One region of the Paenibacillus sp. 203 genome, then DNA from elsewhere that is predicted to be linked to it. Evidence: riboswitches for the same ligand, from Rfam matches in the RefSeq annotation. Region 1 holds a riboswitch; the other holds the start of a gene.
The links. A riboswitch is a leader RNA that binds a small molecule or an ion and turns the genes downstream of it on or off. The one in region 1 is predicted to bind cyclic di-GMP.
Positions count from the first base shown of each region.

Region 2: another riboswitch for cyclic di-GMP. It lies ahead of WA407_RS10375 (glycosyl hydrolase); the one in region 1 lies ahead of WA407_RS17040 (transglutaminase-like domain-containing protein).

Region 1 covers NZ_JAXCHD010000007.1:27,659-40,387, reverse strand. The annotation lists gene WA407_RS17055 (hybrid sensor histidine kinase/response regulator) at 1-2,483, opposite strand, end outside; gene WA407_RS17050 (DUF445 domain-containing protein) at 2,630-3,886, opposite strand; gene WA407_RS17045 (helix-turn-helix transcriptional regulator) at 4,423-5,298, shown strand; cyclic di-GMP riboswitch class I at 5,406-5,484, shown strand; cyclic di-GMP riboswitch class I at 5,523-5,604, shown strand; gene WA407_RS17040 (transglutaminase-like domain-containing protein) at 5,713-6,426, shown strand; gene WA407_RS17035 (collagen binding domain-containing protein) at 6,797-10,462, shown strand; gene WA407_RS17030 (class D sortase) at 10,569-11,228, shown strand; gene WA407_RS17025 (GGDEF domain-containing protein) at 11,361-11,981, shown strand; gene WA407_RS17020 (cupin domain-containing protein) at 12,062-12,526, opposite strand.
Region 2 covers NZ_JAXCHD010000004.1:218,213-230,941, forward strand. The annotation lists gene WA407_RS10360 (glycosyltransferase) at 1-185, shown strand, start outside; gene WA407_RS10365 (UDP-glucose dehydrogenase family protein) at 191-1,519, shown strand; gene WA407_RS10370 (sugar phosphate nucleotidyltransferase) at 2,163-3,539, shown strand; cyclic di-GMP riboswitch class I at 3,695-3,775, shown strand; gene WA407_RS10375 (glycosyl hydrolase) at 3,789-5,363, shown strand; gene WA407_RS10380 (hypothetical protein) at 5,412-7,709, shown strand; gene WA407_RS10385 (hypothetical protein) at 8,022-8,204, shown strand; gene WA407_RS10390 (helix-turn-helix domain-containing protein) at 8,258-8,626, opposite strand; gene WA407_RS10395 (YveK family protein) at 8,954-9,703, shown strand; gene WA407_RS10400 (CpsD/CapB family tyrosine-protein kinase) at 9,684-10,370, shown strand; gene WA407_RS10405 (sugar transferase) at 10,456-11,154, shown strand; gene fcl (GDP-L-fucose synthase) at 11,191-12,129, shown strand; gene gmd (GDP-mannose 4,6-dehydratase) at 12,150-12,729, shown strand, end outside.

The DNA.
Region 1 (12,729 bases):
ATTTGTGCCTGTAACCATGCAGCCTCCATCCAAAGCCTCTCCCTTGCGGACTTTTTAACATCAGTCAAGGCACGGACCCTTGATTTCAATTCCATGGAATCCACAGGCTTCATAATGTAATCGTTGGCCCCTGCAAGAAATCCCGTATATAAGTCCTCCTGCTGACTACGTGCTGTCAACAGCAACACAGGCAGCTCCGAAATGCTAAAGTATTCCCTCACACGCCGAGTTAACTCATACCCCGACATTTGGGGCATCATGACATCGGCTATAATTAAATCCCATTCCCGATGATCCAGCCTATGCAAGGCACCCTGGGCACTGGTTACAGTTACAAGGTCGTAAGGCTCCGAGGCGAGAATGCCCTCTAACACCCTTAAATTAACCGGATCATCATCTACTGCGAGTATAGCAGATCGTGCAGAGCCTGCCGCAACCTGCATCACAGCTGCATTCTGTAGAGCTATAAAATCAGTACCTGCTTCTTCATCCATACACACCTGCTCGTTATCGCGTGATTCGTCTGGGGTAGGTGAGGGATCAAGCGGTAGTGTGAAAGAAAAGGTTGAGCCTTGACCAAGCTCAGAGCTTACACTCAAAGATCCTCCATGAAGCTCCACCAATTGTTTGCTAATACTCAACCCTAGTCCAAGCCCATCCCCAATAACCGTCAAATGAGAATTTCCTTGTTCATATGGACGAAATATTCGCTTTTGCGTCTCCTCATCCATCCCAACGCCAGTGTCACGCACCTGAATACTGGCCATTTCGCCTTGGATGTGTGCGTGAACGGAAATGGTCCCCTCAGCAGTATGTTTAACAGCATTGTGAAGGAGATTGAACAGGATTTGGATTACTCGGTTTTCATCCGCTAATACATTTGGAAAATCAGCAGGGATGTTTACTACCATGTTTAGAGGTTTCCCATCTGTCATGAATTGAAGCATATCCAACACACCCGAGGCTACGGCCTTGGGCTTCAAGCTTCTTTTTTCCAGAATAATATCCTTTTCACGCAGACGTGTAACATCCAGCAAATCATTCAATAATAAGGACATACGGCGGCCGACCGTAACGAGCAATTGCATGTTTCTCCTGTTGGGTTCATCTAGGACGCCGCCCTGATTCTCCAGCACGGTCTGTGCTATATTGATCATCCCATGCAGAGGATTTCGCAGCTCATGAGAGGTGTTGGCCAAAAATTCATTTTTCACCTGATCAGCGCGCTGCAATCTGGCCGACAGCCTTCTCAGTTCAGCATTCGTATTAAAAAACCGTTTGAACCAATAGGATGCAAATGCCACAAAAGCCAACACAATATCCCAAGGGTAATAGGGGAGATCATTCGTTTTGAAAATGCCCCACAGCATGCTGGATGCGATGCTAATGGATGCTAGCAACAGAAAAACAGCCTCTTTTTGCCCTCTGAATGTTCTAAGAAAAGCAAGGGAGGGAACTGTAGCACATAGAGTAATAGCTGGGAATGCGATAATAGCCATAAGAAATGCATAAAGGCTGGATGTAGGTGCAAGTAACACCAGAACCGCAAAACCACAGTGGCCTATAAAAACAATCTGAATGATTCGGGATCGAATCAACAGAGACTGCGCTAGCTTCAGTACACACATGCCTATTCCAATATAGGAAAGGGTAGTTATTTTTAACGAAAGACCTAGATTTATGGGGAACCATTCCAATAAAAGCTTGTCATCGTCTGTCAGGATGGATAATACCGTGCAGATTACAATTCCCGCAAAATACAGAAGCGCCTTCTTTTGTGGATTCATAAAAAATATAACGACTATATATAACCCGTGAAGCAGCAAAATAATACATACCATAATTTGCATTGAGATCGTGAAGTTGGTTCGGCTATTCACAGCATCCGCGCTTCCAAAAATGATAGGCTTCATAATTCCTCCACTAGCAGAAAAATCATAATTGGATACTTGGATGACAATCTCAATGGCCTGGCTGTTCGCATCAAACATAGCAGAGAATGGAACAGTTGATCCTATATGCTGTTCGACCTTGCTAGAGACCTGACCACTATGACTAATTAAACGGCCGTTCACAAATATGTTGGATGCCGTACTGATCTTCCCGATCCGAAGTCCGTATAAAGTGTCCAACGATCTGTCACTCAAAATAAGTAGCCGATAGGTTCCAATGCCATATGCCTTATGATCCACAGGAGATACCGACTCACTCCATAAGCCTGGTACCTGAATGGACTGACGCTGCTTCTGCATAAGTAAGGATTTCAGTTCCGCAGGAGAAGATAAAGTTCCAGGATAAAACTCCCACTCCCCATTTAATGGTAGGGTCTTTATCTCCTGTAAATTCAAGCCCCTCAGATCCAGAATTCCCGCCTTGGCCCGGGGATAATCCTGATTGTGGTAATAATCAAACCACAACAAACGCAAGCCGATAATCACGATCAGGAATGACAGCGTAATTAAAAGAAAGTTCCGCTTATTCATCCACTGGTGATCCGGCACCAAACATCAGCGTATCGTTGCTGGTCTCTCATCTGAACCAGCAGCATTGGATGGTGACCAATCCTCATAGTTTCACAACCTTGTCTACATAAATTTCATTTATCGTTCTTTAGCACAGATTGCCCTTGCTACTCAAGCAACATACGAACCGCAGTAAGGACAATTCCAATCAGAAAGCCTGTAAGCGCACCGTTAATCCGAATCCACTGTAAATCCTGCCCCAGTTTATCCTCCATTAAGGCAATCAGTGAAGCATCATCCATTCTATTTACATTTTCTCGGACTAGATTACCAATTTGGCTATGGTTTGCTTCCACTACTCCGGTAACACCTGCTACGATCCACGAGTTGATCTTGTCCAGCAGCTGCGTATTTCTCCATAAATCAGACAGCATTTGATCCAGTAAGGGTACAATGTATGTCGTTACATAATCGGCATCCTCCATATAATCCAGCAGATAGCGGCGCAGCTCTTCGAGCTTCTCGGATATAGCTGCATCACCTTCCCAAGAATCAATAAAGGTGTTTTTCCAATGATTCAGCCCTTCCCTGACCGTATCTTTGGCTGCCAGGCGGATCAGCTGCGTGTTGATACCTTCCAAGACGGCCTGACGACGCGGATGTCCTTCATCTTGAAGCTCCGCTACGCGGTCCAGCAAAAAGTGACGAATCATCTCGCCCATACGCTCCTCATTCAAATAGCCAAGGAAGGCGTTCAGGGCAAACTGCATAAGCCCGCTGACCTGCAAGCCACTAACAGCCTGCATCCCCAGAGTGCCAAGAGCAACCCCGGTGTCTGACCGCAGTAGCCAGGACTCCGTCTGCTCCAGCGCATAATCCAACGCCCGTTGGTCATACTTCCGCTCGCCAGCTTGCCGGGCGAGTGCCTCTAGCAATGGCCCTATATCGAATTCAGTCGCCTGTCGCTTAATCCCGGTTGTGATGACCGGGGCCAGCTCTGCCAGTGGAAGCGAACGAACAAGTTGCTTGACAAGGACATCTATGAAAGTGACCGCTTCGGGCGTACGTATTCCTTTTTCCACATTTTTCAGTACCAGCTCAGCCAGTCTAATCTCGGCAATTTTAGATGCAATACTTTCTTTATGAAGCAAATTGTTCTCGACCGTGTTAACCAAGGCATCGGTCAGCTTGCCCCGATTTTTGGGGAGAAGCGCTGTATGTGGAATCGGAATGCCCAGCGGATGACGGAATAACGCGGTTACGGCAAACCAGTCTGCCAATCCTCCAACAAGTCCGGCTTCAAAAGATCCAGCCAAAAGACGGGCCCAGCCAAATTGTTGAAAAGGTAACGTAGCAGCAAAGCCTGCTCCCATCATCACAAGTGACCAAGCTGCTGCGGTTTTTGTGTTTTTCGTTTTTCCCATCCTGTAGTCCTCCAAACTGACTGTAAAATTTGTTTCATTACTTCTGTAGTACCATCATATCATTGCCTGTACAGATACCAAAGGTCACTGTACTCTCTTGCGAACAAATTGCATGATATTCAAAATTTTCACATTTTCTTAAATTAAGTTCGCATAACCACACTTATCCATACATTTTCGTGAACAAAATCTCCACAATAAAGCTATAACTATTTTCTAGCAAAATGAGCCCTTTGAATCATTTTGTCGAAATATGGTCCCATTTTTCCCGATACCGAAAGGATATATAACTCAGAAAGTGGAATTGCAAGACTATGGTATATTCATTGAAGAAACTAATTTTCCCCAGCCTCATCCTTTTCAAATAGGTACTTTATGTTATATTTGTTATATATTGTTCAGTCCCTAATCGCTACATGAATTACTTTAATGTGATAAAATAACCTTTGTAAATAGGGACTCCGGTTCTAAAAGGATATTCGTAAAACAAACTACAATTATCTTACTAAAATTGTTTTTTTGTAAAGGAATTGGATATGACAACAAACCAAAAAAATGCCCAGTATGTCTGGAGTGAAGATCCAGTTGCAATTATATGTACACCCTCTTCTTTCGCTAAAAAATCCCTCTTCTATATACAGGAAATAGGCTATTTCAAAACAGATGCTTATGTAATGGAACGACAAAAGCTCACCTCTTTTTTGCTCCTTTTCACCCTGTCTGGAAGGGGGGAATTGCAATATCGAGACAAGGATTATATATTGAAACCTCATGATATGCTTTTTATTAATTGTGAAGAATATGTACAGTACAAAACTTCCTGTCAGAAGACATGGGAGTTTATTAGTGTGAATCTACATGGCAATCTTATTGACCATTTCTATGAACAATTCGATAAACACAATAAGCCCGTAATCTCACTAAAGGATTCAAGTGCAGTATTGGACAAGCTGTACACCTTATTACAGGTACAGCCAGAAAGAAGCTTATCCTCTGAACTGCTCTCATCCAGGCTAATCGTTGACTTGTTAACGATTATTTTGCAGTACCCCTACACCAATCCCAACGCGAATTCAGATGGAACCGCAGAGGTGCGCAAGGTAAAGCAATATCTGGATCAATCCTATTGTGAACGGATCACGCTGGATTCACTTGCAGACATGTTCGCTCTAAACAAGTTCAACCTGGCTAAAAACTTTAAAAAACAGATTGGCTTTTCCCCTATTGAGTATCTTATTAATGTTCGTATCACGGCTGCTCAAGGCTGGCTTAAAACTAGTGATGTAGCTATTGTAGACATCGCACAATATGTGGGCATTCCCAACACAAGTCATTTTATCAATCTGTTCAAAGAGCACATTGGAGAAACGCCTCATTCCTATCGCAAAAAATGGGGAAACCGTATAAAATAGGTCTTATGTATAATCTGCAAGCTTGTTTTGTCGATAAATAGCGAAAATTTGAGATTTAAACTTGCCTAATAGAGTACCTAACTGATAGAATAAATATACAAGCTATTCAGGATAAATGGCAAACTTGTCGAAAGACAAGGACGCAAAGCTACAGGGCCTTCTGTATGATGGCAGCCAGCTACCGGTTGAAGTGGCTTTTTGTCGTGCTTTTTTTTCGAAAACTTTATACGAAATGGCAAACCTGTCGAAAGGCAGGGACGCAAAGCTATAGGGCCTTCTATTTATGATGGCAGCCTGGCCACCGAAAGGAAGTTTTTTATGGGGAAAATGATATTTTCCACACTTCTCCTATTTTTCATGCTATCCGCAATACTCTTAAATTCGACAATTTACGCTGCTGATAGTGTTGTATGGTTGGATCAAAACAATGTAAATCATGGGACGGTCAGTGTGCGTTACTCCGTTAAACCTAACATTAAAACCAAGATTTTGGTTACAAAAGATGCGCAAAAATACTCTTATAATCTGACACCCGGAAAGTCCGAAGAAGTATTCCCTCTCCAGATGGGTAATGGGAACTATAGCATCAGTATTTTGGAACAGCTTAATGGTAATCAATATAAAGTGATAGGACAAGATACGATCGAGTTAAAGCTAAACGATAGCAAAGCGGTATACCTCAATTCCGTTCAAAATATTAACTGGAGCGGTACTAATCAAGCGATTCAAAAAGCCCATGAATTAACCCAAGGCGCAACAACGGATCGTGAGAAGCTTCAAAAAATTTATGATTACGTCATTAGTCATATCAAGTACGACTCCAATCAGGCCTTCGCCTTAACGACTGACTATCTACCGCAAATTGATCGTACGTTAAGCTCGCAAAAAGATATTTGCTATGGTTATGCTTCACTGATGGCTGCTATGTTACGAAGTGTAGATGTACCAACCAAGCTGGTTATGGGCAAATCTTCCTACGTGGACACTTACCATGCTTGGAACGAGGTCTACATCGACAATCAATGGGTGGTCGTAGACACTACAGTAGATGCAGCACTGTATAAGGGTAAACAAAAATTCGAAATGATCAAAGATCCCTCCAAATACATTAAAACAAAGCAATATTAATATCAATGTTTTTATTAATATTATTTTAAAAAATTAAAAAATGAAGAAATAGAACTACATTTCTTGTAGAGCCTTGATCACATGATCAAGGCTCTTTTTCTATCCTTGTTGAGAAATTGTTGAGATGTGGCATGTATTCTAGTCCAGAAAGACATTGAGGTCTAACCCATTATCCTAATTTCGGGACTAAAGGAGGTAATATTCATCCCCGAATGTAAATTTCCATAAATTATGAACAAGAAATCAATGCGGCTAACATAGCATCAGATGAATGATTGATGAATATATAAATACAGCCCTCTTGACCTCGAAGGAATAATCATTAGCCGCTAAATAAAAGTATTTTAAGAATAGGAGATTTGTTTACCATATGAGAAAAAAATGGAATACAGCAGTTGTTGCGTTATTGCTCTTTTTGCAATGCTTATTCAGTACAACACAAGCCTATGCACAAAATCCCGACTCTGCTCTGCCAGTGACCCCAGGAACCGATCCGGTTCAGAGTGTGACTAACGATGTATATCCAAAGCCCTCAGAGCCTATTAACATCCCACCTGCTGTCCCGGCTCCAGCCGTTGAGGCAACTGCCAGTTCAACTTCTGAAGTGAGGGCAACTCAGGAAAGTATTTTAACCAAGCTAACCCTCACAGATTCCTCTGGAAGTGTTATTGATGCAGTGTATAATCCCGATAGTCGTATTGATATTGGCTCCGCCATCCATTTAGGGTATGAATGGGAGCTGCCGAACCATACGTATAAAGCTGGAGACACCTTTACCTTTCAATTACCTGAGCAATTTCAAATTTACACAGACATTACATCTCCTCTGACGAATACGGATGGAGAAGTTGGTCATTTCACCGTAGACCGCCAAGGTAAAGTAATTATGACTTTTAATGATTACGTGGAAAGCCACTCTAATGTCAGCGGTAAGCTGGAGGTCAAAACCGATTTTAGCAAACAAATAGAAAAAGGCAGCACACAAGTCATTATTGCGATTCCAATCAAAGGCGGCGAGCAAACGGCTATCGTAAATATTAAGCCTGCAACTGGCCCTACTTTGGAAAAGCAAGGGAAATTCGATGGAAAAAATCGAATTGATTGGACAGTTGACGTAAATAAACAATTGGATTCTATAAAACACGCCGTAGTAACCGACCCAACTCCCCAAGGATTGGAACTAATCAAAGATTCCATCCGGGTATATCATTTGCAAATCAATGTCGACGGAACCACCGTGCTACGGGACACTGTTAGTGCAGATAAGTATACAGTCGAAGCTGATCCGGCCGGGACGGGCTTTAGAATCCGCTTTAACGAGGAGAGTATAAACAGCGCATACCGAATTCAATACTCCACGAACATCACAAGCGAGGATAACCGTTTCTCCAACACGGCTACTTTTTCAGGAGACAATGTGAAGGATCTCTCTGCATCAGCTACTGTTACCGTTAAACGCGGGGATCTTCTAAGCAAAAAAGTAGAGCAATACGATCCAGTCACACAAACAATTTCATGGGCAATCAAATATAATTTTGCCAACAAAAAAATCCCTGCAGCAAAAGCGGTATTGAGTGACCGTTTTAATAACAGCCAACAATTCGTCACAAGCTCACTTAAAGTTTATAAAGGGGATACGCAAGAGGAGCTTCCTGCATCGGAATACAGGGTCACTCCAGTTACTGACGACAACGGTACCAACGGTTTCAATCTACTGTTCAATGCAGATATTGATGCCCCATATACCATCCGTTATCAAACCAAGGCTATAGATCGTGTACTTAAAAATGGTAAAATAACGAACAGTGTAACATCGGACGGAGTAACAAAAGAAACAACCACAGAACTGAAAAGTGTAATTATCACCAAGGGCTATAAGGAACCGAACTATAACACCAAAACAATTCCTTGGATCATTTCCATTAATGCAGATAAATATACAATGGACCAAGTCGTTATCGACGAAGTCTTTCCGAATGGCGGTCTGGCATTATTGCCAAACACATTGAAGATCCAAAGCGCGGATGGAAAAACAACACTAACATCGCCGTCAGACTACGAACTGATCCCTCTTACGCTAGATTATAAAAAAGGGTTCACTATACGTTTTCACAAAAAAATTCAAGACACGTATACAATCAGCTATACAACCACATTTAACAATGAATGGAAAATCGACAAAACCAAACCGGACTTTTGGAATAAAGCCTCTATCACTTGGTTATATAACGGAACAACACAAACCGCGGAGGCCGAAGCTCGATTATGGCCGGATAATATGACCCAGCAAAATGGGGCTAAGTCAGGTAGCTACAATGCCAGTTCCAAACAAATTACATGGGACATTAAAGCCAACTATAACCGCAAAACTCTAAATCATGCTGAAATAAGGGATACATTATTACAGGGCCAAAAACTGGTGCCAGGTTCTGTTAAAGTGTATGATATGACCCTGCTCGGGTGGTGGAATGGCGTACAAAAGGGGGCCGAAGTGCCTTCGAGCCAATATACTCTTGTTTTACCTTCCGCTGCTAACAACAATGAACTGAGCGTCCAGTTTAACCAGTCCATCAACTCTCCTTACTGGATCACTTTCCAAACGACACTGGAAGGAGAGCTTATGGATAAAGAGATTAACAATAACGCTCAGCTTATGGATGGAAAAAATTCAGACTCGGAATGGGCAGCCAAAGTGACTGTGCCTCACGGTGGAGAATACGTGACGAAATCCGGTACTCAGAATGGAAATAAAATCGATTGGAACATCCATATCAATGAAGGGCAATCCTATGTCTCCAACGCGAAAATCGTGGATACGCCCAGCAATAATCAAATTCTGATTGAGGATTCTTTTCATCTATATTCCACCAAGGTATCTGCCAATGGAGAAGCTACCAAGGACACTGAATTAGTCAAGGATCAGGATTATAAGCTAAAAATAACAACGACTGCTCAAGGTCAGGAATCCTTTGAGCTTGCCTTTACGAAGGCTATATCATCGGGCTATATTTTGGAATATCAATCCTTTATTCAAGCTGAAGACAAGGCAAAAGTGAGCAATAAGGTTAATTTCGAGGGCGACCGTTTGACCACCGAAATCAGGGAAACAAATAAAGAGATCATCGTGCGTACATCCTCTGGTTCGGGATCAGGAGGAGGAGTTACGGGAAGTCTGGAGATTACCAAAGTTGATGAGGACGATCACAAGAAGGTTCTATCCGGGGCACGTTTTGCACTCTATGACAAGGATCAGAAAAGAGCACCTCTTGTCCAAACTACCAATTCGGATGGGAAAATCGTATTTTCTTCATTGAGTTATGATGACTACATTCTGGAGGAGCTTGCTGCTCCTGAAGGCTACAAAATAACAGCGCCAAAAATAGAAATCAAAATAGATGCAACCATCAAACAAAGTTCAGGCATTAAAGAAATCGTGATCACCAACAAAAAGGACACTCCGGTTGATCCGGGTCCAGGTACACCTACTGATCCAAGTACGCCTACGAATCCAGGCACGCCTACAAATCCAGGCACGCCTACAAATCCAGGCACGCCTACAAATCCAGGTACGCCTACAAATCCAGGCACGCCTACGAATCCGGGATCAGGTAAAAAGCATGATAAGGACCCTGAAATAACTGAACCTCCGGTGACGCCTGTTACGCCCGTAACAACCGAAGAGCCGCAAATTATCGAAGATGAGGATGTTCCGTTGGGCGTTCCGACTATTGAACAGCCACCTGTGGAACCAGAAGTGCAACCACCCGCTGAACCAGGGGTGCAAGCTGACACACCAGAAGCAGACCCTCATCAGGAGCCTTCTCCGCCCGTGAAGATTGAAGAAGATCCAGTACCTAAAGGTGTAATTCGTCTACCGGCAGAAGGACCAGAAGATCCAAGTGACCCGGGGCATACACCCAAGGTGGATACATTGCCAAAGACAGGAGAAAACAGCCCTGCTCCCTTCTATGTAAGTGGTATGTTCTTAATTCTTCTGGGTGCCTACCTAGGTTATAAACGAACACATAAAAAATAAATAACATTTTATAATCAAAAATCCCCCTTCTCAGCTCATCATTAGCGAGAAGGGGAATTATTTTACATGTCCGTTCTATGAATTACTGTATTAGGAGGCTTTTCAATTGCGTAAGCTGGCATACGTGAGCATCATGTTAGGAATCATCATTATGTTATTTCCTACCGCTAATGAATGGTTGGAAAATCAAAGGCAAAAAGAGCTATTACAAGAAGCTGAATCATTATCAAACACAGATACATCCGATACATCGACACTGACTCCCGAAATGATTAAAGGTTATACAGATTTGTCCAATTGGCTGACAAATACCGCAGCAGCGGATGGGCCACAATTGTCTCAAACTACTCCCTCTTCGTCGGCTCCAGAGCAAGCTCCAATCGCTACAATCCAGATTGATCGTATCGGGCTGAAACTTCCTGTGCTCGAAGGTGCGACCCAAAAGCATATGAGATATGCCGCTGTACATATGTCGGAAACTGCGACACTCGGCCAGGTGGGGAATGCTGCCATAGCCGCTCATCGCTCACGAACAACTGGACGTTTATTTAACCGGCTTAATGAGGTGAAAATCGGGGATCAGATTCTAATTCACACTCGGGGTGAAAAATACGTATACAAGGTCTACAACATTTCAGTCGTCACTCCTTCAAATGTCTCCGTTTTAAAAAGCATCAAGAAACAAAAGCTTCTCACACTAATTACCTGTGATCCTCTTGTAAATCCGACACATCGACTCATCGTTCATGCAAGACAACTGACCTAATACCGCTAATAGAAGCGGAACAACCTATAAACTATATTGGTGGTGACCCCATTGAGTATATCTTTAACAGCCTTACTTTTAATTGGCCTAACTTTGGTTTTGTGGATATATATGTTAATTCTTTTGCATTCTATGATGATGGAAAGAAATTCACTGCGGAAACTTGCCTATCAGGACCCTGTAACGGGTCTGTTCAATCGGAATGCACTTGAGCTATTTTGGAAACGAAGCAATGGCAAGGAGGGTTTTGCTATTATGTATCTTGATCTGGATGGATTCAAAGCCATTAATGACACATACGGACATCAAATCGGTGATAGGTTGCTCAGACGGGTAAGCAATCATTTACTCCAGGTGACAAACTCCAATCAGAAAGCTTTTCGAATCGGTGGTGATGAATTTCTACTCATGATGAAGGATTATGATGCCGATCAGGTCACAGTTCTAGCAGAACTGCTGCTGCAAAAAATCAGCGCTCCTTATAACATTCAGGGAATCAACCTTCAAGTTACAGGAAGCATTGGTATTACTATGCATCCTTCTCCGAAGAAGCCTCTGCCTTCTTTACTGAAAGAGGCCGATATCGCCATGTACCAAGCAAAAGGAATGGGGAGAAACTGCTATGCTGTATACCAGAGGATCAAACAGAGGCCAAGCGTCAGATCATATGACACTGCACGAATTATAAAGTTTGCGGCTTGTTTTCGAAAAAAAGCAAAGATCCAAAGTATACAACAAATGGCAAGCTTCTAACACTAACAAAGATACCCGTAACATCAAATCAGGCGGGTAAGTCCTGTTTATCCAAGATTATACCCGCCGATAAAATATTCCTACTCCACCTTACCCTTTGCAATCAGCTTGAAATCATCAAAGTGGAATCCTGGTGCAACCACACAGGTTACCAGCACAGGCTCATCCCCCAGCGGACGTGCCGTTTGCCATACTGTTCCTGGTACGAGTGCTTGTGGATGCTGTCCTGCCTCCACATCCGCACCGACGATAATTACCGTTTCTTCGCCAGGCTCTTCTCCGCTTCCACCCAATTTCAACTCTACAGGGCTTCCGCTATGATATAACCACAGCTCATCGGAATGGACCACATGCCACTCGGAGAACTCGCCCGGATGCAGCAAGAAATACGTAGACGAAGCTGCAAAGCGCGGACCGGAATATACATCAGGCAGCACAGGTTTCGGAATTTGAAAATTAGCCTTCCACATCTCTTTGTACCAACCGCCTTCTGGATGGGGCTCCATGCCCAAAGCCGTTACAAGCGGTGAAATAGCTTTCGTCATTGTACTAACCTTCCTTTACCCTAAATTCCTTCTTCCCTACTGTAAAACATAGCGTTGCTTTTGTCACGTTTCTCCCTTGGCATGTCGAACGCTATTATTTTATGTCAAATTAAATAACATTAAATTGTGAATATTCATTTGATTTTATCATATAAATAGCAGTTAACAAGTAAAAGAACATACCAAATATAATACGCGTAAAG
Region 2 (12,729 bases), on a different contig from region 1:
ACGGCGTATTTTTCCGCAAGCATCAAGTAGAGGATGTGCTGGAGGCCGTCGAAAAGGTTGAGCAACATGCGTGGAATGTGGACGATATCATTACCCATGCCCGCAAATTTGATGAAGAAAACTTCAAGGATCAATTAAAAAAGTATGTAGAACAAGCCTATGTGAACTTTCTAAAAGGAGGATGAACGGAATGAAGCTGGCTGTAATCGGTACTGGATACGTTGGGCTCGTCTCGGGTGTATGTTTTGCGCAAAAAGGTAATGAGGTGATTTGTGTCGATCTGGAGCAGCACAAAATCGACATGTTGAACCGGGCAGAATCTCCGATTTATGAACCGGGTATTGAGGAATTGATCGCGTTGAATCTGGAAGCAGGCCGGTTGGAGTTCACCTCGGATTTGGTCGATGCGGTACGCCGCTCGGATATCGTAATTTTGGCGGTAGGTACCCCTTCTCTGGCTAACGGTGAGGCGAATTTGTCATACATTGAACAGGCGGCCGCTGATGTTGGGAAAGCCATGAACGGGTATAAGATTATTATGACCAAGAGTACTGTACCTGTCGGAACGAACGAAAAGATTAAGGACGTGTTGGCTCGTCACACGAGTTTGTCTTTCGATATCGTCTCCGCGCCGGAGTTCCTGAGAGAAGGCTCAGCCATCAATGATACGCTTTATCCGGATCGCATCATTATTGGTTTGGACAATACAGGATTGCGTGAAACCATGGTCACTCTGCATCAGGTGTTCACGGATAAAATCTATGTGACGGATATCCGTAGTGCTGAAATGATCAAATACGCGTCCAATGCGTTTCTGGCAACTAAAATTTCGTTCATTAACGAAATCGCTAATATTTGCGAAAAGGTTGGCGCCGATGTAACCTGTGTGGCTGACGGTATGGGGATGGACAAACGGATTGGCTCCTCTTTCCTACAAGCAGGGATCGGGTATGGTGGCTCTTGCTTTCCAAAAGACACAAATGCGCTTATCCAAATTGCAGGTAATGTAGACTATGAATTTAAGTTGTTGAAATCGGTGGTCGAGGTGAATACCGACCAGCGCTTTATGATTGTATCCAAGCTGCGCGAATCGCTGGGTCAACTGAACGGTGTGTCCATTGGCATTTGGGGCCTCGCCTTCAAGCCAAATACAGATGACATCCGCGAAGCTCCAGCACTGGAAATCGTAGAAACGCTCATTCAGGCAGGCGCTATTGTCAAACTGTATGATCCCATTGCGATGGATAAATTCAAGGAGCGCGTGGATCACCCGAATATTATGTGGTGCTCATCCCCACAGGAAGCCGCTGAAGGTAGCGACGCTGTGTGCCTGTTGACCGATTGGGAAGAGTTCAAAAAAGTCGATCTCGTACAACTGGCCTCCATTTTGCGCAAGCCGGTTCTCATTGACGGTCGTAACGTATTCGCTGAGGAACAGATCCAAGGCTCCGGGCTGGAATACTACTCCGTGGGTCGTCCGCGGATGAGTGGGTGGAACAGAGATAAAGTGGAAGTTTAAAAAGTGACTGTGGCGGGGGTGGAGACGCTACACGTGCAGATTGTTCTTCCGATTGCTGTTACCCCCGGATTTTCTGGATTATATAAAACATTCAAAGGTTAAAATCCGGGGATAAAGGCAAACGCTGACGCTTCTTCAGAACAATTCTGCCCGCTCCGCTGCTTTTCGCCGTTGAATCACAGTTTTTAAACTCCCACCTTATGGGGGGAGTAGGAAGGGCGTATCGGAAGGAGCGGCGCGGTTGAAGCCGCTCCTTCCGATCAAGTACGCCATTGCGGTTGCCGAAGGCAATCTGGGCAAGGCGTTACGAAACCTCGATTACTTGAAGCTTGCAAGCACAGCGGGCAAGCTCTGAGTTCTCGAACATTTTACAGGCTGACCGGACTTAATAATGTCCGGTCGTGCCTTTTGCACCACAAGGTATGATCGGGTATGATGCATTTTTGAGTAGCGCAGGGATGGATTTGAATCTGGAGAAGCGGAGCGTTCGCCTTTGATGTGGTATTCTTACATTTAAATGTCTTATACAATCCAAAGAATCCCACGGCAACAGCGATCGTAAGATCAAATCCAGTCCGTAGCGGGTAGTCAACTCATCATTCAGAACGATCATCCAACCAATATAGAGAGGAAGTGGAGAGTTATGAAGCTCGTACTTTTGTCTGGTGGTTCCGGTAAAAGATTATGGCCTTTGTCCAACGATTCCCGTTCCAAACAATTTTTGAAGGTACTGGAGAGCCCGGAGGGGATTTCGGAATCCATGGTACAGCGGGTATGGAGACAATTGGGAGACAACGGATTATCAGAATCCTCGTTTATTGCGACAGGGAGAGCACAGGTCGAAATGATCCAGAGTCAGGTCGGGCCGAATACGCGCATCATTGTTGAGCCGGAACGCAGAGACACCTTTCCTGCGATTGCGCTGACAGCGACTTATCTATATTCCATTGCTGGTGTTTCCCCTGATGAAATTATAGCTATATTGCCTGTAGATCCTTATGTTGAGGATGCTTTCTTCGCTTCCGTAGCCCAGCTGGAACATACACTCCAGGAGAGTGAAGGCAAGCTTGCTTTAATCGGGGTTGTCCCTTCCTATCCTTCAGAGAAATATGGTTACATTATTCCGAAAAACGATGCCACCCAAGGTAGCACTGGCTACCGCGAAGTGAGCCATTTTCAAGAGAAACCCGACCGGGAGCAGGCGGAGCGTCTGATTGAACGCAATGCTCTATGGAACTGCGGGGTTTTTGCATTCAAATTAAGTTATTTGCTGGATATCTTGGCATCCAAGGGTTTGCCGCTGAATTATGAAGAAATGCAAAAGCAATACGCATCTCTGGAAAAAATCAGCTTTGACTATGAAGTAGTCGAGAAGGAAAAGGATATCGTAGTTCTTCCGTATGATGGTTTTTGGAAGGATTTGGGCACCTGGAATACGCTCACAGAAGAAATGTCTAATCAACAAGTGGGCAGAGGTGTAGTAACGGAGGATTGCGTCAATACGAGTCTTATTAACGAGTTAGACATTCCTGTGGCGATCATTGGAACGAATGATCTGATTGTAGCTGCTAGCCCGGATGGTATTCTTGTGACCAATAAGGCTGAAAGTCCTCGCATTAAGGAAGTGCTCAAGGCTCATGATCAGCGTCCAATGTATGAAGAACGTCGTTGGGGGCAGTATCGGGTTGTGGATTATGTCAAATATGACGAGGGTAACGAGGTATTGACCAAACGAATCCGCGTACGGAAAGGCAAAAATATCAGCTATCAGCTTCATTTCAAACGGAGTGAAATTTGGACCATTATTAGTGGTGAGGCGGAAATTATTTTGAATGAGAAGCTGCACAAAGTAAAAGCTGGTGATGTAGTTCGCATTCCTGAAGGAACGAAGCATAGCATTTTGGCTGTGACCGATGTGGATTTTATTGAGGTGCAGACTGGTTCTGAATTGGTTGAAGAGGATATTGTACGCTTTTGTATGGATTGGAATGAAATTTCCCGTCACCAATTTATCTCATAATTGTTTTCGTAAAAACGAAAAAAAGACGAATTCATGAAAATTCATAGCCCGAACTGTCGAAATTGGGCGAAAACCTGTAAATTCATGAACATGACCTATTAAATTTTGGTAAAAAAAAGTCGATACTTAGGGTAAGAAGGAATCCAAACTCCTTCCAACGATAAACGCAGCCCTGTCGAAAGGCAGGTACGCAAAGCTAAAGGGCCTTCTACAAGGATGGCAGCCTGGCTACCGAAAGGAAGAGCGAAAGTGAGATTCTATTTTATTCCTCTGTATCGACTGATACGTCATGTACTCCCCGTTGTTATGCTTTTTTCATTGTTGCCCGTCGGTTTTGGTGATTCTCTGTCTGTGGCGAATGCCGCTTCATTACAACCTGTTAATTCGGACGCTTCTACTCAGGCCCGTGAACTATACAATTATTTACTCAACATCTCAGGGAAAAAAATAGTCACCGGTCAGCATGATTATTTGGAAAGTCCGGATGAATTAAGTAACAAGGTCCAAAAAATCAGTCAGGCATATGTTGGTCTGCACGGCTATGAGATGGGTGCCATCTCTGGTCAATCCGACACTACAGAAGCAGCACAACGTAAAAATGTCGTCGATAGTGCTATCCGTTGGAGCAGATCCGGTGGTATTGTGACGATGACTTTTCATGAAGCGCTACCGGGTAGGCCACTGACTTGGGCCAATGTACAGGCGAAAGTAAGTCAGGCAGAGTTCAACAAATACGTGACCCCAGGTACTACGCAGTATAACCTCCTCATTGCCGATCTGGATAAGGTCGCTGTATCATTAAAGCAGCTTCGTGATGCAGGGGTTCCGGTTTTGTGGAGACCTTACCACGAAATGAATGGTGACTGGTTCTGGTGGGGAAACAAAACTAATTTTAATCAGCTATGGAATATCATGTACGACCGTTTTACAAACACACATCAATTGAACAATCTGCTGTGGGTATGGAGTCCGAATGCGCCCAATTCGTATACCGTCCCGTATACCCCGAAATACCCGGGGGATGACAAAGTGGACATTTTGGCAGTAGACATTTACAACAATGATTTTAAGCAAAGTCATTACGAAGGTCTGCTCGGGCTGGCACGGAATAAGCCGATTGCTATTGGGGAGCACGGTGAGATGCCTAGTTCTGAGGTGTTGCAGGCTCAGCCTAAATGGGTATACTCCATGACTTGGGGCAAGATGCTGACCGAGAATAACACAACAAACCAAATACAGGATTATATGAATGATTCGAAGAGTTTGACACGGGATGATGTGAAAAATGGGCTGGCAGCAATCGAACAACCTGGGACAGATGTACCGACCTTACCGGACGAGGGACAAAGTGAGCCTATCCCGGCTCCGACTCCTCCTTCCGTCCCTGATGTGGTATATGTGAACGGGCTGCAGGGCGAATATTTTAACAATATGAATTTGAATGGAAGTCCTGCTTTGATCCGTACAGATAGCAAGCTGGACTACAACTGGCGCGCCATTGCAGCTGATCCAAAGGTGAATGCCGATCAGTTCTCGGTTCGCTGGACGGGGAAAATCAAACCACAATATAGCGAGACCTATACGTTCACAACGATATCCGATGATGGTATTCGCGTATGGGTAGACGGCAAGTTGGTGATTGACAGCTGGTTCAAACAAAGCTGGACGGAGCGTAAAGGCAGTATTACTTTGGAAGCAGGCAAAATGGTAGATTTAAAAGTGGAATACTATGATGAAAAAGGCGACGCGATGGCACGTCTAATGTGGGAAAGTCAGCATGAAGCGAAAGCGGTGATTCCCGGAAACGCTTTGTTTCTTCCTTGATTGATACTCTTTCCCGGTCTAAAAATATGAGGAGAGAGGGTGGATCATATGATAAAAAAATGGTTATCCCATAGGTATACAATCGTTTTATCTGGACTATTAGCGGTCGTAGCTATAGCGATGATCGCTTGGTTTATATACACGCCTTCAAGAAGCGCAGAATTGCAGACGGATAAAGTAGCGGCTGCCAGTCCAGTATGGAAGCTGGGTCAGAGGGATGACTCTTCAGCGGAATTCAAAGGTATGGTCGGTAGGGATAATATCGACATTTCTACAGCAGCTACCTCTACCGAATCGTCTGCTAAAGGAGCATTGTCAGCGTTGTCGGTAGCAGAAGAGAGTACAACAGTTCCGGTATTGCTCAGCAGTGGAGATATTCCTCCCGGTTTGAATGCGTCCACGAACCCTGAACTGACACTCCAGTATAAGCTGAATCAGATTCCTCCCAATGGTATGATATTCCGTGTTCGGATTTTGGATGCGGGCAAAGCAGTCCCGCAAATGGCTGTATTTTCAAATCATCAGTTGTCCGGTATTATTCAGATTGCCGGGGTATCCGGTACTGGGAGTGCTTTTAATTTCAAAAACAACTACGAGTTATATATACCCAAAGAGCAATTGCAAAGCGGTGTTAACGTACTCAAGCTAAAGACAGCGCGCTGCCTATACTGCTCCTCTGCAGAAGATAAAAATGTGTGGTGGACTTGGGATGACTTGAGCTTGGAGACGTTAGCTTCACCTGCGGCCGAACCGGTACACGGTAAATATATACTGACCGGAACAAATGTGAACAATAAAGAATTTTATTATGATCAGGGTGCAGTTAAGCATTTACCATACGTTCTCAAGTGGCTGGGCATTGCTTATAGTGGCAACGTCATGAGGGTGACCTGTGCCAGTAATGTGGGCAAGGCATGTACAGACGTGGATGATTACTATCAAACGTTAAAGCAGTATAATATGCAATCGTCTGCTTTGTATTTATATACAGGTGATATTAAGCTGCAAAAAGATGGTTCTCTGCCAGAGACGGCCAAGCAAAAGTTGCGCGATTATGTAAAAAAATACGGTTCTTATCTTCAATATTATGAAGTAGATAACGAACCTGGCTTATTTAATCGCTCCAAGGCGGTAAATCTGGCTGTGGCCAAGTGGTTGAATACAGAAGGCAAGCAATTGGCACCGCATCTCAAAACCGTAGCACCGGGCTGGGCCTACTGGCCAACGTACTCTACCAAAGCGTGCAAAAATCAAACCAGTGGTACGCAAAAATGCGGTGACCCAGATGGATGGGAACGGGACCCGGCGCAACGTAAACAGCTGGAGGAAGTCACCGACCTGACCAATGGACACGCCTATGGTGAATCGTATAATGAAGAGGGCGGGGGCAGCTTCGTCCAAAATTTGAAAACCTTCGGCGGTTCGAGCAATGGATTGGCGAAAAAGATGCTGAACACAGAGTTCGGCACCAATGATACGCATCGAGACAATCCAGATTACGGGGCTAGTCAGCCACAAGCAGCCGCATTCGATCGGATTATGCGTTCGCAAATCGGGTTTGCCGATATGTTTATCCAGCACGCTGCTTTTTATAAAGATTATACGCTGTTTAAAACAGGCTTCGATCTGCAAAGTCATAACCCGGCCAACACAGAAATTTATCCGTTCGGGCAAGGACAGGACACCCGCGTTAAGATCATGAGACGCTTGAGCTTAGCCTATGCCACCCATGGAAAACCTCTGACGTATACAGTGCTGAATCCAGAGGATACCAAGGACAAGATGGTCTATGTTCGTGCGGTGGATACGTCCAAGCTTAAACCGCTGGCAGGTAGCGGCGCTACTTCAGACAAATTGCTGGTGAATCTAGTGAATTTCGAAGCTACCCCGCAGACCGTTCGTGTACGGGTAACGATGCCGAAAGCCGGTTTGTACACGGGTGAACGTTTTGGAGCGGGTTCTACTTACAGTCAGGCACAGCGTTCCATATCAGGGCTCAAGGCTTCTCCTGCCCTTGATTTTGAAGAAAAGCTGGGTCCTGGCGAAGCGGTACAATATATTTTGGAATTAAAAAGTACAGATCAGACCGCAGCTTCAGCCCCAACAGGGGTGAAGGCTGCTTCTGTTCAGGATGGGGCGGTAAAGATTAATTGGCTTCAGGCAGAAGGCGTATCTTCCTATGATGTGCTGCGTGCTGACGGGACCGACGGGGCCTATCAGGTGATTGCCTCGCAAGTAGCGGGAAGCACGTATACAGACCGCACAGTAAAAGCTGGAGGCCACTATGTCTACAAAGTCCGGGCGACCGGAGGCACTCAGGTTTCCCAGGCAGCCGAGGTCGCTTAATAACAGATCGGAATGTATATAGGACCTGAGTTAACGAATACCTAACATCATTTCGAAATAAAACAAAAAAGAACCTATCAGGAGAAAATAGGACCTGACAGGTTCTTTTTTGTTGGAAAATCGTTCTGATTTTCCAATACTTTACGTATAATGAAGAAAAAAATAAGAAAATCCTTTTATATTCTCGTCATAAGACGACAACATTGCAGGTATGTATTCATATATAATAGTTTTGTTCATGACTATACATACATGGTTTTGTAGGAAATCTCTTTCCGGTGACCAAGAATAATAAAGTGAGGTTAGTGCTGAATGAACAAGGAGACAGAATTAGGGGTGAACAACCCTCTTTTTCAAAACAACGCACGGAAAGTAGACAAAGCCGCTATCGACTTGGACATCCGGGACATTTTGCTCCAATGTGGGTTCACGATGCCAGAATGGCTAGAAAACGACACTGATGGAACCACATACCGGAAGGACAAGCGCGAGTAAATTCCAACGGCTGGTCTTACTTGAGCGAGACGTGAAGCAATCGGAAGCTTTCTTTATTCCATCATTCGTTCCATTCGGACAAATGCAATAAAACGTTTGGCTTCTTCCTCAGACAAGGTACGTCCGTCAATGGTCAGGTTGAAACGTTGCAGAATATCCTCGTCGGACAGTTCAAGCTGGTCCACAAATTCCCTCACATCTGAATCCAATATTGCCGCCGGATGGGTCGTACGTCCCACCAAGTAGTCAATCGTTACCCCGAAAATATCAGCGAGCTTGGTCAGGATCTCAAAATCTGGCTTGCGCCTATTTTTTTCATAGTGAGAAAGAGCTGCCCGCGTAATTCCGAGGGATTGCGCTAGTTCCTCTTGTTTTAATCCCTTATGTTCTCGTAATTCAGCGATGCGGGTGCCATAATTCATCTGTTTTTCCTCCTGAAGGCAAGGTTAAGAAAGGTAAAAAAGCAATTTTACGCTTGACAAGATACGTTTTGTATCATAAATTAGTTATGTAAGTTACATAACGTATCTTTATTTCATAGTTTTCACTTATGTCTTCGTTTATATACCCTAAGAGGCCACCGATGATTGAGCATTTTGTGCTTATTCGCTGGCTGGACCTTCTATGCGCTATTATACAACATTTTACTATAGATTAGAGGGTCATGCATCGTTCTTTTCCCCGTTATGCAGAGGATCAGTACAAGCGTTATTGCATCGAAAACAAGTCAATCAGGGAGGACTGGTCTTGTGCAGTTGAAAGAGTACATCCGTTTGATCCGTAAAAGAATGTGGTTGATTGGTAGCATCGTACTGCTGGTATGTACTGTAGTGGGCATAAAAAATGTATATTTTACCCCGCAGATTTATGAAGCTACCGCAAAGCTCATTATCAACCAGACGCCACGACCGGATCGTGCAGGTGTCGTTGATTACAGTGTAGTTCAAACGAATATAGCCTTAACGAACTCCTATAAGCAAATTATGATCTCCTCGGCGATTATGGATCAGGTGGTCGCCAGCTTCCCCGACCTTAAGGTCACTCCGTCAGCTTTGGCGCAAAAATTAAGAGTGAACACCGCAGGTGATTCACAGGTCATGGATGTAACAATCCGCGATTTATCGTATACGAAGGCTGTAAAAACCGTCAATGCGGTAGCCAAAGTATTCAAACGGCAAATTCCCTCTATCATGAAAATGGACAATGTCACCATCCTAAGCGAAGCCAGTCTGAATGATCCAGCAGTTCCCGTGAATAGTAATCCCGCTATACAGATATTTATTGCTTTTGCCACCTCTTTATTGTTGGGAATAGGTTTGGCATTTTTGCTGGAGGTACTGGATGATACATTTAAGAATGAAGAGGATATTGAAAAAGAACTCGGTCTGCCTACCCTATCCCTGATTACGAAAATGAAAAAAGAAGATAAACGCTCTGACAGCTCCACTACAACTCCTAAACAGGTAGGTGAAGGGCAATATGCCGCGATTAATCAATAATCAGCTCGTTACATCCCTACATGCTCAGTCTTCCGTTTCGGAGGAGTACCGCATGCTTCGCACTAATATCCAGTTTTCTTCTATAGACGAGCCGATTGAGGTTATGATGGTGGCGTCCGCTCAAGCGGGTGAAGGGAGAACGGTCACGATTAGCAATTTGGCTGTAACCTATGCGCAAGAGGGGAAAAAGGTGCTGATTATGGATATGGATCTGCGCCGCTCCTCCTTGCACCATATGTTTGGTTTGCGTAATCATACAGGGCTGACACGGGTGCTTGCCAATCAACAGGCATGGCAGGATGTGGTTCAGGAAACCGGGATTGACCATCTGCATGCAATTACAGCCGGACCGAACCCGCCCAATCCGTCCGAGATGCTCAGTTCCCGTAGAATGAATGCTCTGCTGGTTGAGCTAAAAGAACATTATGACGTGATCTTAATGGATACGCCGCCGTTGCTGTCCTTTCCGGATGGCTTAATTATAAGCGCTATGTGTGACGGAGTCATTCTGGTGGTGCAGGCAGGGAAGGTCAAAAAGGATGTCGTCAAAAAAGCAAAAGCGAATTTGGAAAGAGTAAAGGCGCGCATTCTGGGTGTAGTACTTAATAATGTGAAGCGTTCGAATACCCGCGCCGAGAGGGGTATGGAGGAACGCAATCTGACATGAATAAAAAGGAGGAGAATGAGAGTATATAAAATTCTTTTAACAATGTATAAATAATAATTATCAATAAGGAGCGAGGTGATGAGACGTGTCTTCTTCCCGCTCGAACGAGGCCGAAGTGCTGGGCGCGTCAGTGGATGTATATTCGGTCGCTCATGGGCTTGAACGGCGGCAAGGATGGAACGTATACCCGTTCGTGAAGCGAAGCATGGATATTATATTGTCTTTCATTGGAATCATCGTGCTATGCCCGGTATTTCTGCTTGTCATTCTGCTGATTAAGCTGGAGGACCCAAAAGGCAGTGCATTATTTTATCAAGTACGTATTGGGAAAAATGAGCGTCCGTTTCGCATGATCAAATTTCGTTCCATGGTGTCTGATGCCGAAGCCAGATTGTCTGCACTGCTGGTGGAAAATGAAATTGAGGGTGCGATGTTCAAAATGCGGGACGATCCCCGAATTACCCGTGTGGGTCGCTTTCTTCGCAGAACGAGCATCGACGAGCTGCCACAACTGTTCAATGTACTGCGTGGGCAGATGAGTCTGGTAGGACCCAGACCCCCGTTGCCAAGAGAAGTCCATAATTACACAGTGAGGGATAAGCTGCGTCTGACGGTTACACCAGGCTGCACCGGTCTATGGCAGATCAGCGGTCGTAATCATCTAAGCTTTAACCAGATGGTAGAACTGGATTTGGAGTACATATCCAGACGCAGTTTCCGCACAGATATGATCATTATGCTGAAAACATTTCGTGTGCTGCTAGGCTCCAAGGATGCGTATTAAAGTCTTTCATTTTCACAAAGAAGGTAGGGGATAAGTATGGATCTTCATTCCAACATATATGTAGCAGGGCATAACGGACTGGTGGGTTCCGCTATTGTCCGAGCGCTTCAGAATGCGGGTTACCGTCATATTATTACTCGCACAAGCCGTGAACTGGATCTACGCAATAAAGAGGCCGTAGATCATTTTTTTGAAACAGAGCCTGTGGATTATGTATTTCTGGCAGCGGCCAAGGTTGGTGGGATTTTGGCGAATAACGAATATCCGGCTGATTTTATCCGTGACAATCTGCTTATACAAACGAATGTGATTGATGCGGCATACCGGGCGAATGTAGGCAAGCTGTTATTCCTCGGCTCTACCTGTATCTATCCTAAATTTGCTCCGCAGCCGTTGCGAGAAGAATATCTGCTTACGGGTGAACTGGAGCCTACTAATGAGGCCTATGCGATTGCTAAAATTGCCGGGATTAAAATGTGTCAGTCTTACAACCGTCAGTATGGAACTCGGTTTATTTCTGTGATGCCGACGAATTTATACGGTCCGGGCGACAATTTTGATCTCCAGACCTCTCATGTGCTACCTGCGCTCATCCGCAAGTTTCATGAAGCCAAGCTGAATCAATCTCCGACTGTAGAAGTATGGGGCTCTGGTACGCCGCGCCGAGAATTTCTTCATTCTGATGATCTGGCTGAAGCCTGTCTGTTCCTGATGAACAATTATGAGGGAAATGAAATTGTAAATATCGGCGTAGGTGAGGATATCTCCATTCGTGAGCTGGCTGAACGAGTGAAGAATGTAGTCGGCTATGAGGGAGAAATTACCTATAACACCTCCGCCCCTGATGGAACGCCGCGTAAGTTGGTAGATGTATCCCGTATTTCCGGACTGGGCTGGTCGGCGCGTATTTCACTAGAAGAGGGATTAAAGTCTGTGTATCAGGCATTTCAAGGCCTGGATCTGGTTGAACAATAAAAAACGGTGGGGGAATTGGAATGAAAAAAGCGCTGATCACAGGGATTACCGGACAAGACGGGTCCTATCTGGCTGAGTTACTGCTGTCGAAGGATTATGAGGTATACGGGGTGCGCAGACGAACCAGCACACCGAACTTTGAAAATGTAGCGCATATCCAGAATGACATTCATTGGCTTTCCGGCGATATGACCGATCTGGCTTCATTGATCGAAGCCGTCCGTCAGTCCGACCCGGATGAGGTCTACAACTTGGCTGCTCAATCCTTTGTAGCGGCCTCGTGGCCGCAGCCGTTGGCTACAGGGCAGATTACAGCGCTATCTGTCACCAATATGCTGGAGGCGGTTCGAATTGCCAAACCGGAAGCGCGCTTTTATCAGGCGTCAAGCAGCGAGATGTTCGGTAAGGTGCTGGAGACACCCCAGACAGAAACGACTCCGTTTTACCCACGTAGTCCCTACGGTGTCGCCAAAGTGTACGGCCATTGGATTACAGTGAACTATCGCGAAAGCTTTGATATGTTTGCTTGCTCTGGCATTCTGTTCAATCACGAATCGCCACGCCGAGGACTGGAATTTGTAACGCGTAAAGTGTCGGATG